2 regions of the Streptomyces sp. NPDC086077 genome follow, and region 1 is predicted to be linked to the other one. Evidence: riboswitches for the same ligand, from Rfam matches in the RefSeq annotation. Region 1 holds a riboswitch; the other holds the start of a gene.

Region 1 (3,395 bases):
CTGGCCCGCTCCTGGCCCAGCCGGACCAGGCCGCGCAGCACCTTCAGATGGGCCTCGGTGCGCCGCTGCGCGGCCCGCGCGGCGCCGAGCGGCTCCAGCAGCAGCCGCATCTCCAGCAGGTCGGCGGCCTCCTGCTCGGAGGGCTCCGCCACGCACGCGCCCGCGTGGCGCCGGGTCACCACGAAGCCCTCGGCCTCCAGCGTGCGCAGGGCCTCCCGGACGGGGACGCGGGAGACGCCGTAGCGGCGCGCGAGGAGTTCCTCGGTGAGCCGGCCGCCACGCTCATAGACACCCGCGACGATGTCGTCCCGGATGGCCGTGCACACCGAATGCGCCGGAATACGCATGACCGACCTCCGCCTTAATCCCCGTGAAACGCCGACGACTGACGTGTGTTCCGTGACTCTATTGCAGTGAGCCGGAATTTCCGATGGGGGGCCGGAATCCATGCATATTTTTTGGACATACAGGCGTACGAAACACCGAAAGCCCCGGCTCGGAGAGCCGGGGCCGCGGGAAGCGGGGCGGTCCGCTGTCAGATGCCGACGCCGTGCGAGCGGAGGTAGGCGACCGGGTCGATGTCCGTGCCGTACTCCGCCGTCGTCCGGGCCTCGAAGTGCAGGTGCGCTCCGGTGACGTTGCCGGTGGCCCCGGACAGGGCGATCTGCTGTCCCGGGGTGACCGTCTGGCCCACCGAGACAGCGAAGGACGACAGGTGACCGTACTGGGTGTACGTACCGTCGTTCATCTTGATCACTACTTGATTGCCGTACGCCCCACCCCAGCCGGCCTCGACGACCGTGCCGGAGCCGACCGCGTGCACGGGGGTCCCGCTCGCGGCGTGGAAGTCGACACCGGTGTGGCTGCCGGAGGACCACAGCGCACCGCCGGACCGGTAGCCGGTGGAGACGTAGGAGCCGCTGATGGGCGACACGTAGGTGTTGAGGCGCTTGCGCTCGGCCTCACGGGCGGCACGCTCCTTGGCCTCGCGGGCCTCCTTGGCCCGCTCCTCCGCGCGCTTCTTGGCGGCGGCCTCGGCCTTCTTCTCGGCCTCGGCCTCCGCCGCCGCCTGCTGCTGGGCGGCGGCCTGGGCGTCTATCTGCTCGGCGACCGAGTCGCCGATGGTGATGACCGGGAGCAGGCCGGTCTGCTCGGCCGCGGGCTCGTCGGCGAGCGCGGGAGCGGCCAGGGTGCCGAGGACACCGGTGGTGGTGAGGGCCGCGACACCGGCCGCCTGGGCGGTGGTGCGCTTCATCCGGCTGGGACGGCGGTGCTTCCCGGTGGCGCGCGTGAACGCCATGTGGTGGCTGGTCCTTTCCTTCCCTCTCGCCTACCGGGTTAGCTGACGGGTTCGGAGCAGGAAGGTCTCCTACGGACCCCCTCGCCGTGCGCGGGCGTCCGATTCACCCCAGGGACTTCATGGTTGGGTCCCCGGCTCCCCTGGCTCGCGCCGTACGGGGACTCGGCGATGACTGTCCGGTGCCGCGGGTGCGGCGCACTGCCTGACGGACAGCCCGGATGACGCTAAGCGGGACATCTTTCAATCCCCAAACCCATCCGGGCGTTTGTAGCGCATCCCACAGGCCAGACAGGCAACCTCTCCCTCAATTGGGACATAAAGGGGCCCTGGTGACGCGTCCGTCACCAGGGCCCCTCCGCGCGCGTGCCGCTCGCCGGCCTCTACTCGGCCGGGACGACCGTGACTTCGCCGATGCCGAGGGCCTCGACGGGCGCCTTGATCTGCGCCGCGTCACCGACGAGGATCGTCACCAGACGGTCCGCCGGGAAGGCGCTGACGACCGCCGCGGTGGCCTCGACAGTGCCGGTCGCGGCGAGCTGCTGATACAGCGTCGCCTGGTAGTCGTCGGGGAGGTGCTGCTCGACCTGGTCGGCCAGGGTCCCCGCGACGGCCGCCGCTGTCTCGTACTTCAGCGGCGCCACACCGACGAGGTTCTGCACGGCGACGTCCCGCTCAGCGTCCGTGAGCCCCTCCGCGGCCAGCGTGCGCAGCACCGTCCAGAGGTCCTCCAGCGCGGGACCGGTGTTCGGCGTGTCCACGGAACCGCTGATGGCGAGCATCGCGGCACCGCTGCCGTCGGGCGCGGAGCGCAGCACCTGACCGAACGAGCGCACCCCGTAGGTGTAGCCCTTCTCCTCGCGCAGGACGCGGTCCAGACGGGAGGTGAGGGTGCCACCCAGGCAGTACGTGCCGAGCACCTGGGCCGCCCACACGCGGTCGTGCCGGTCGGGGCCGACGCGGCCGATCAGCAGCTGGGTCTGGACGGCGCCGGGACGGTCCACGATCACCACGCGGCCGGTGTCGTCGGCCGTCACCGGCGGCACGGGGCGCGGCTGTGCCTGGGAGCCGGCCCAGGCACCCAGGGTCTCGCCGAGCAGCACGTCGACGTCGACGTCCGTGAGGTCGCCGACGACCACGGCGGTGGCGGTGGCGGGGCGCACGTGCCGCTCGTAGAAGGCGCGTACGGCGGCGGAGTCGATCTTCGCGACCGTCTCCTCGGTGCCCTGGCGCGGGCGGGACATGCGCGAGGTCGCCGGGAACAGCTCCTTGGAGAGCTCCTTGGCGGCCCGCCGGGCGGGGTTGGCCAGCTCGTGCGGGATCTCGTCGAGGCGGTTGCGGACCAGCCGCTCGACCTCGCTGTCGGCGAAGGCGGGCGCCCTGAGGGCGTCGGCCAGCAGTCCGAGCGCCTTGGGCAGGCGGGAGACCGGCACCTCCAGGCTCAGTCGGACGCCGGGGTGGTCGGCGTGTGAGTCCAGGGTGGCGCCGCACCGCTCCAGCTCTGCGGCGAACTCCTCGGCGGAGTGCTTGTCGGTGCCCTCGGAGAAGGCCCGCGCCATGATCGTGGCGACACCGTCGAGGCCGGCCGGCTCGGCCTCCAGGGGCGCTTCAAGCAGCACTTCCACGGCCACGACCTGCTGGCCGGGGCGGTCACAGCGCAGCACCGTCAGGCCGTTGTCGAGCTTCCCGCGTGTGGGAGCCGGGAACGCCCACGGGCGGGCCTCGCCCGCCTGCGGCCGGGCGTGGAAGTCCATCGTGGCGAGCTCGGTCACTTGGCCGCCTCCTCGGTGTCGTCGTCTGCGTCGGTCGCGGCGGCTTCCGGAGTCGTGGGCTCGTAGACCAGCACCGCGCGGTTGTCGGGCCGCAGGCGGGCCTTGGCGACCTCCTGGACCTCCTCGGCCGTCACCTCCAGGACACGCTGCACGGCGGTGAAGGCGAGCTTCGGGTCGCCGAAGAGCACGGCGTACCGGCAGAGTTCGTCGGCGCGGCTGGCGACCGTGCCCAGCCGGTCCAGCCACTCGCGTTCCAACAGGGCCTGCGCGCGCTCCATTTCCTCGGCCGTCGGGCCCTCCTCGGCGAAGCGGGTGAGCTCCTCGTC
Region 2 (3,395 bases), on a different contig from region 1:
TGCCCCAGCGCAGGGCCTCGGAGAAGGACTCCGCGCCGATCGGGGCGATCATGAACTCCTGGATGTCCACGTTGGAGTCGGCGTGCGAGCCGCCGTTCAGGATGTTCATCATCGGCACCGGCAGCAGGTGCGCGTTGGGGCCGCCCAGGTAGCGGAAGAGCGGCAGGTCGCTGGCCTCGGAGGCGGCGTGCGCGACGGCGAGCGAGACGCCGAGGATGGCGTTGGCGCCGAGGGAGCCCTTGTTGTCGGTGGCGTCCAGGTCGAACATCGCCTGGTCGATCAGGCGCTGCTCGGTGGCGTCGTAGCCGACGAGCTCCGGGCCGATCTGCTCGATGACGGCCAGGACGGCCTTCTCGACGCCCTTGCCGAGGTAGCGGTTGGGGTCGCCGTCGCGGAGCTCGATGGCCTCGAAGGCGCCGGTGGAAGCGCCGGACGGAACGGCGGCACGACCCGTGCTGCCGTCGTCGAGGCCGACCTCGACCTCGACCGTGGGGTTGCCTCGGGAGTCCAGGATTTCCCGGGCTACGACGACGTCGATGGACGGCACGAGCATCTCCTTCGTGGATGTGACGCTATTGAGCAGGACCGCGGCGGCTCTGCGAGACGAGCCTAACCGGCTCCGTGCGATCGGCCAGCCGGTCGCCCATCTCGTGGACGGAACCGAGAGTAAATTGTTTCCGAACGAAACAAAGACGGGGGTGCACCGCGCGGGAAGCGGGACACGAAAAGCCCCGCCCCGGTGCGTACGGGGGAGGACGCACCGGGGCGGGGAGCCCGTGGGGACGGGGGTGACCCTCACGGGAGCCTCTGGGGCCTCCGGCGGGTCGGCGGCGAACCGTTCTACTTCAGGTGCAGCTGCTGACCCGGGAAGATGAGGTCGGCGTCCTCGACGATGTCCTTGTTCAGCTGGAACAGCTTCTCCCAGCCGCCCTTGACGTCCTTCTCGGCGGCGATGGTGCTGAGGGTGTCACCCTCGACCACCTCGTACTCGCCGTCGCCCTTCTTCACCTTGTCGCCGGTCGGCGTGGTGACCGTCTCCTTCGCGGCCGGACGCTCCGCGGAACGCGAGGCCGGCTGCTCCTCGGTCGCGCGCGTGCCGGTGTCGGTGCTCTGCGACTCGTTCGCGGCGGAGCCGCCGGCGTAGGCGGCGTTCGACAGGCCCGTGCCGCAGACGGGCCAGGCGCCCTTGCCCTGACCCGCGAGCACCTTCTCGGCGATCTGGATCTGCTGCTCCTTGGAGGCCTGGTCGGCCGTGCCGGCGAACTGCGATCCGCCGTACGCGGCCCAGGTCGAGGCGGAGAACTGCAGACCGCCGTAGTAACCGTTGCCGGTGTTGATGGACCAGTTGCCACCGGACTCGCACTGGGCGACGGCGTCCCACTCGGAGGCCGTGGCGGCGGAGGCGCTGCCGGCCGCCATCAGCGGGGCGGCGACGGCGGCGGCACCGGTGACGCCGACCGCGGCGATGGCGCGAACGGTCTTGGACGAACGACGGTGCTTGCCCTTGCTGGAAAACAGCATGGTTGATCCCCTCACCGACGCCTGCGAGGTGAGCTGTCGGGTTCGGGCCGGTTGAGTTGCCCGGCCACACCTCCGTGGGAGGCGTGGCTTCACCCCAAGCCGGTTCCGGCGCTGAGTCTCCTCAACCGCCGGGCCCGGCACTTACCTTGGGTCCCCCGCTCCTGCCTACGGCGCTTTACGCGACGACTGTTCCCGGGCGGCCGCTGGCAGGATTCGGCGTTGCGGCAACCGGGGCTCGTGTTGGCGAGCGGTCATGACCGTAGACAGGCGATCGACGGAATTTCAAAGACGATCAGGGCTTCTGAGACTCATCCCACACTTTCGCCAAATCGGACATTCGGCTCGAAGTGTGACGCGAACTCCCGTTGTTCCCGGGCCGTTTCCCGCACCTACCTGCCGGCCGACTCCGCGCCTACGTCCAGCGTCTGACCGGGGAAGATGTGGTGGGGGTCGCCGCCGACGGCTTCCTTGTTGACGACATACAGCGCGGCCCATCCTCCTTGCACGCCATGGGAGTCGGCGATGCTCCAGAGCGTGTCGCCGTCCCGGACCGTGTAGGCCTCGTCGCCGGCCGCACGGGCGGCAGCACCGTCCCGCGAGGCGTGGCGCCCGGCCGACCCGCCGGCGCGGTCGCCGCCCTCCTCGGCGCTGCTTCCCCGGTGCTTGCCGGTGCCGAGGACACCCGCGTCCGTGAGGCTCGAGGTGCTCGGCGCACTCGAAGGCACGCCGGAGGACGGGGAACTTGAGGAGGATTCGCCCGATTCGGGGGTTTCGCTGGAGCCGGGCGAGGTCGGGTCACCGACATCCGGGGAGCCGGCGTCGCCGGACGGAGTGGATTCGCCGGATTGCGTGGGATTCGCCGAGTTCGTGGGGCTGGTGGAATCCGAGGGCGCGGCGGACCCGTGGGACCCGTCGGCGCCCTTGGAGCTGCCGGACCCGTTCGCGTCGTCGTCCCGGCCCGTGTCGTCGGCGCGGGCGCTGCCGGACGAGTTGGACAATCCGAGCGAGCGGGACAGACTGCCCGAATCGCTGGATCTCGTGTGGGACGGCGTACTGGACGCGTCACCGGCCACACCCGTGTCGACCGCGGCCGACTCGGAGTCCACGTCGAGCCCCACCAGCGGGCCGCAGGTCGCCCACGCGCCGACGCCCTGGTCCGCGAGAACCTTCTCGGCGACGGCGATCTGCTGCGAACGGCTGGCCTGGTCCGCGCTCGCGGCGTAGGTGAGGCCGCCGTGCTTCTCCCAGTCCTGCTGGGAGAGTTGCAGCCCGCCGTAGTAGCCGTTGCCCGTGTCGGCGCTCCAGGAGCCGCCGGTCTCGCACTCCGCGACGCGGTCCCAGGTCGTCCCGCTTGCCGCGCTCGCACCGGAGGCGGCAAGGAGGGGGATGGCGATGGCGGAGCCGGTCACACCGGCGGCGACGACGAGTGCGGGCGCCTGGCGGGGGCGACGGTGACGACCGTTCCCGGAGAGCATGCGGGGACCTTTCGCGTGACGGCGGGGACCTGCGCGGCCGGTGAAGCCGGGAGGCCGCGCTGATGGGTGAACGTATAGGCAGACGATCACTTGTCACAAGTTAATGCCGCACAGATCACGTGAAGATCACATAGTTGAAAGTGCGTCACGTTTCCCGCACGGGCGTGAACTCCACCGGCAGCGTCCGCAGTCCCCGCATGATGAGCCCGCCCCGCCACCGCAGTTCGCCCGGATCCACCGCGAGCCGCAGGTCCGGGAGACGGGTGAGGAGAGTGGCGAGCGCGGTCCGGCCCTCCAGGCGGGCCAGGGGCGCGCCGAGACAGTAGTGGAGGCCGTGGCCGTAGCCGAGGTGCTGGTTGTCGTGGCGGGCGAGGTCGAGGGTGTCCGGGTCCGCGAACC

The links. A riboswitch is a leader RNA that binds a small molecule or an ion and turns the genes downstream of it on or off. The one in region 1 is predicted to bind cyclic di-AMP.
Region 2: another riboswitch for cyclic di-AMP. It lies ahead of AB0O67_RS16445 (transglycosylase family protein); the one in region 1 lies ahead of AB0O67_RS04815 (M23 family metallopeptidase).

Annotation. Positions count from the first base shown of each region.
Region 1 covers NZ_JBFBJT010000009.1:94,805-98,199, reverse strand. Annotated here, with positions in the region: gene AB0O67_RS04820 (GntR family transcriptional regulator) at 1-347, opposite strand, end outside; gene AB0O67_RS04815 (M23 family metallopeptidase) at 536-1,300, opposite strand; cyclic di-AMP (ydaO/yuaA leader) riboswitch at 1,313-1,478, opposite strand; gene AB0O67_RS04810 (pitrilysin family protein) at 1,681-3,069, opposite strand; gene AB0O67_RS04805 (pitrilysin family protein) at 3,066-3,395, opposite strand, start outside.
Region 2 covers NZ_JBFBJT010000048.1:31,139-34,533, forward strand. Annotated here, with positions in the region: gene eno (phosphopyruvate hydratase) at 1-547, opposite strand, end outside; gene AB0O67_RS16445 (transglycosylase family protein) at 841-1,521, opposite strand; cyclic di-AMP (ydaO/yuaA leader) riboswitch at 1,525-1,704, opposite strand; gene AB0O67_RS16450 (transglycosylase family protein) at 1,911-2,996, opposite strand; gene AB0O67_RS16455 (cytochrome P450) at 3,142-3,395, opposite strand, start outside.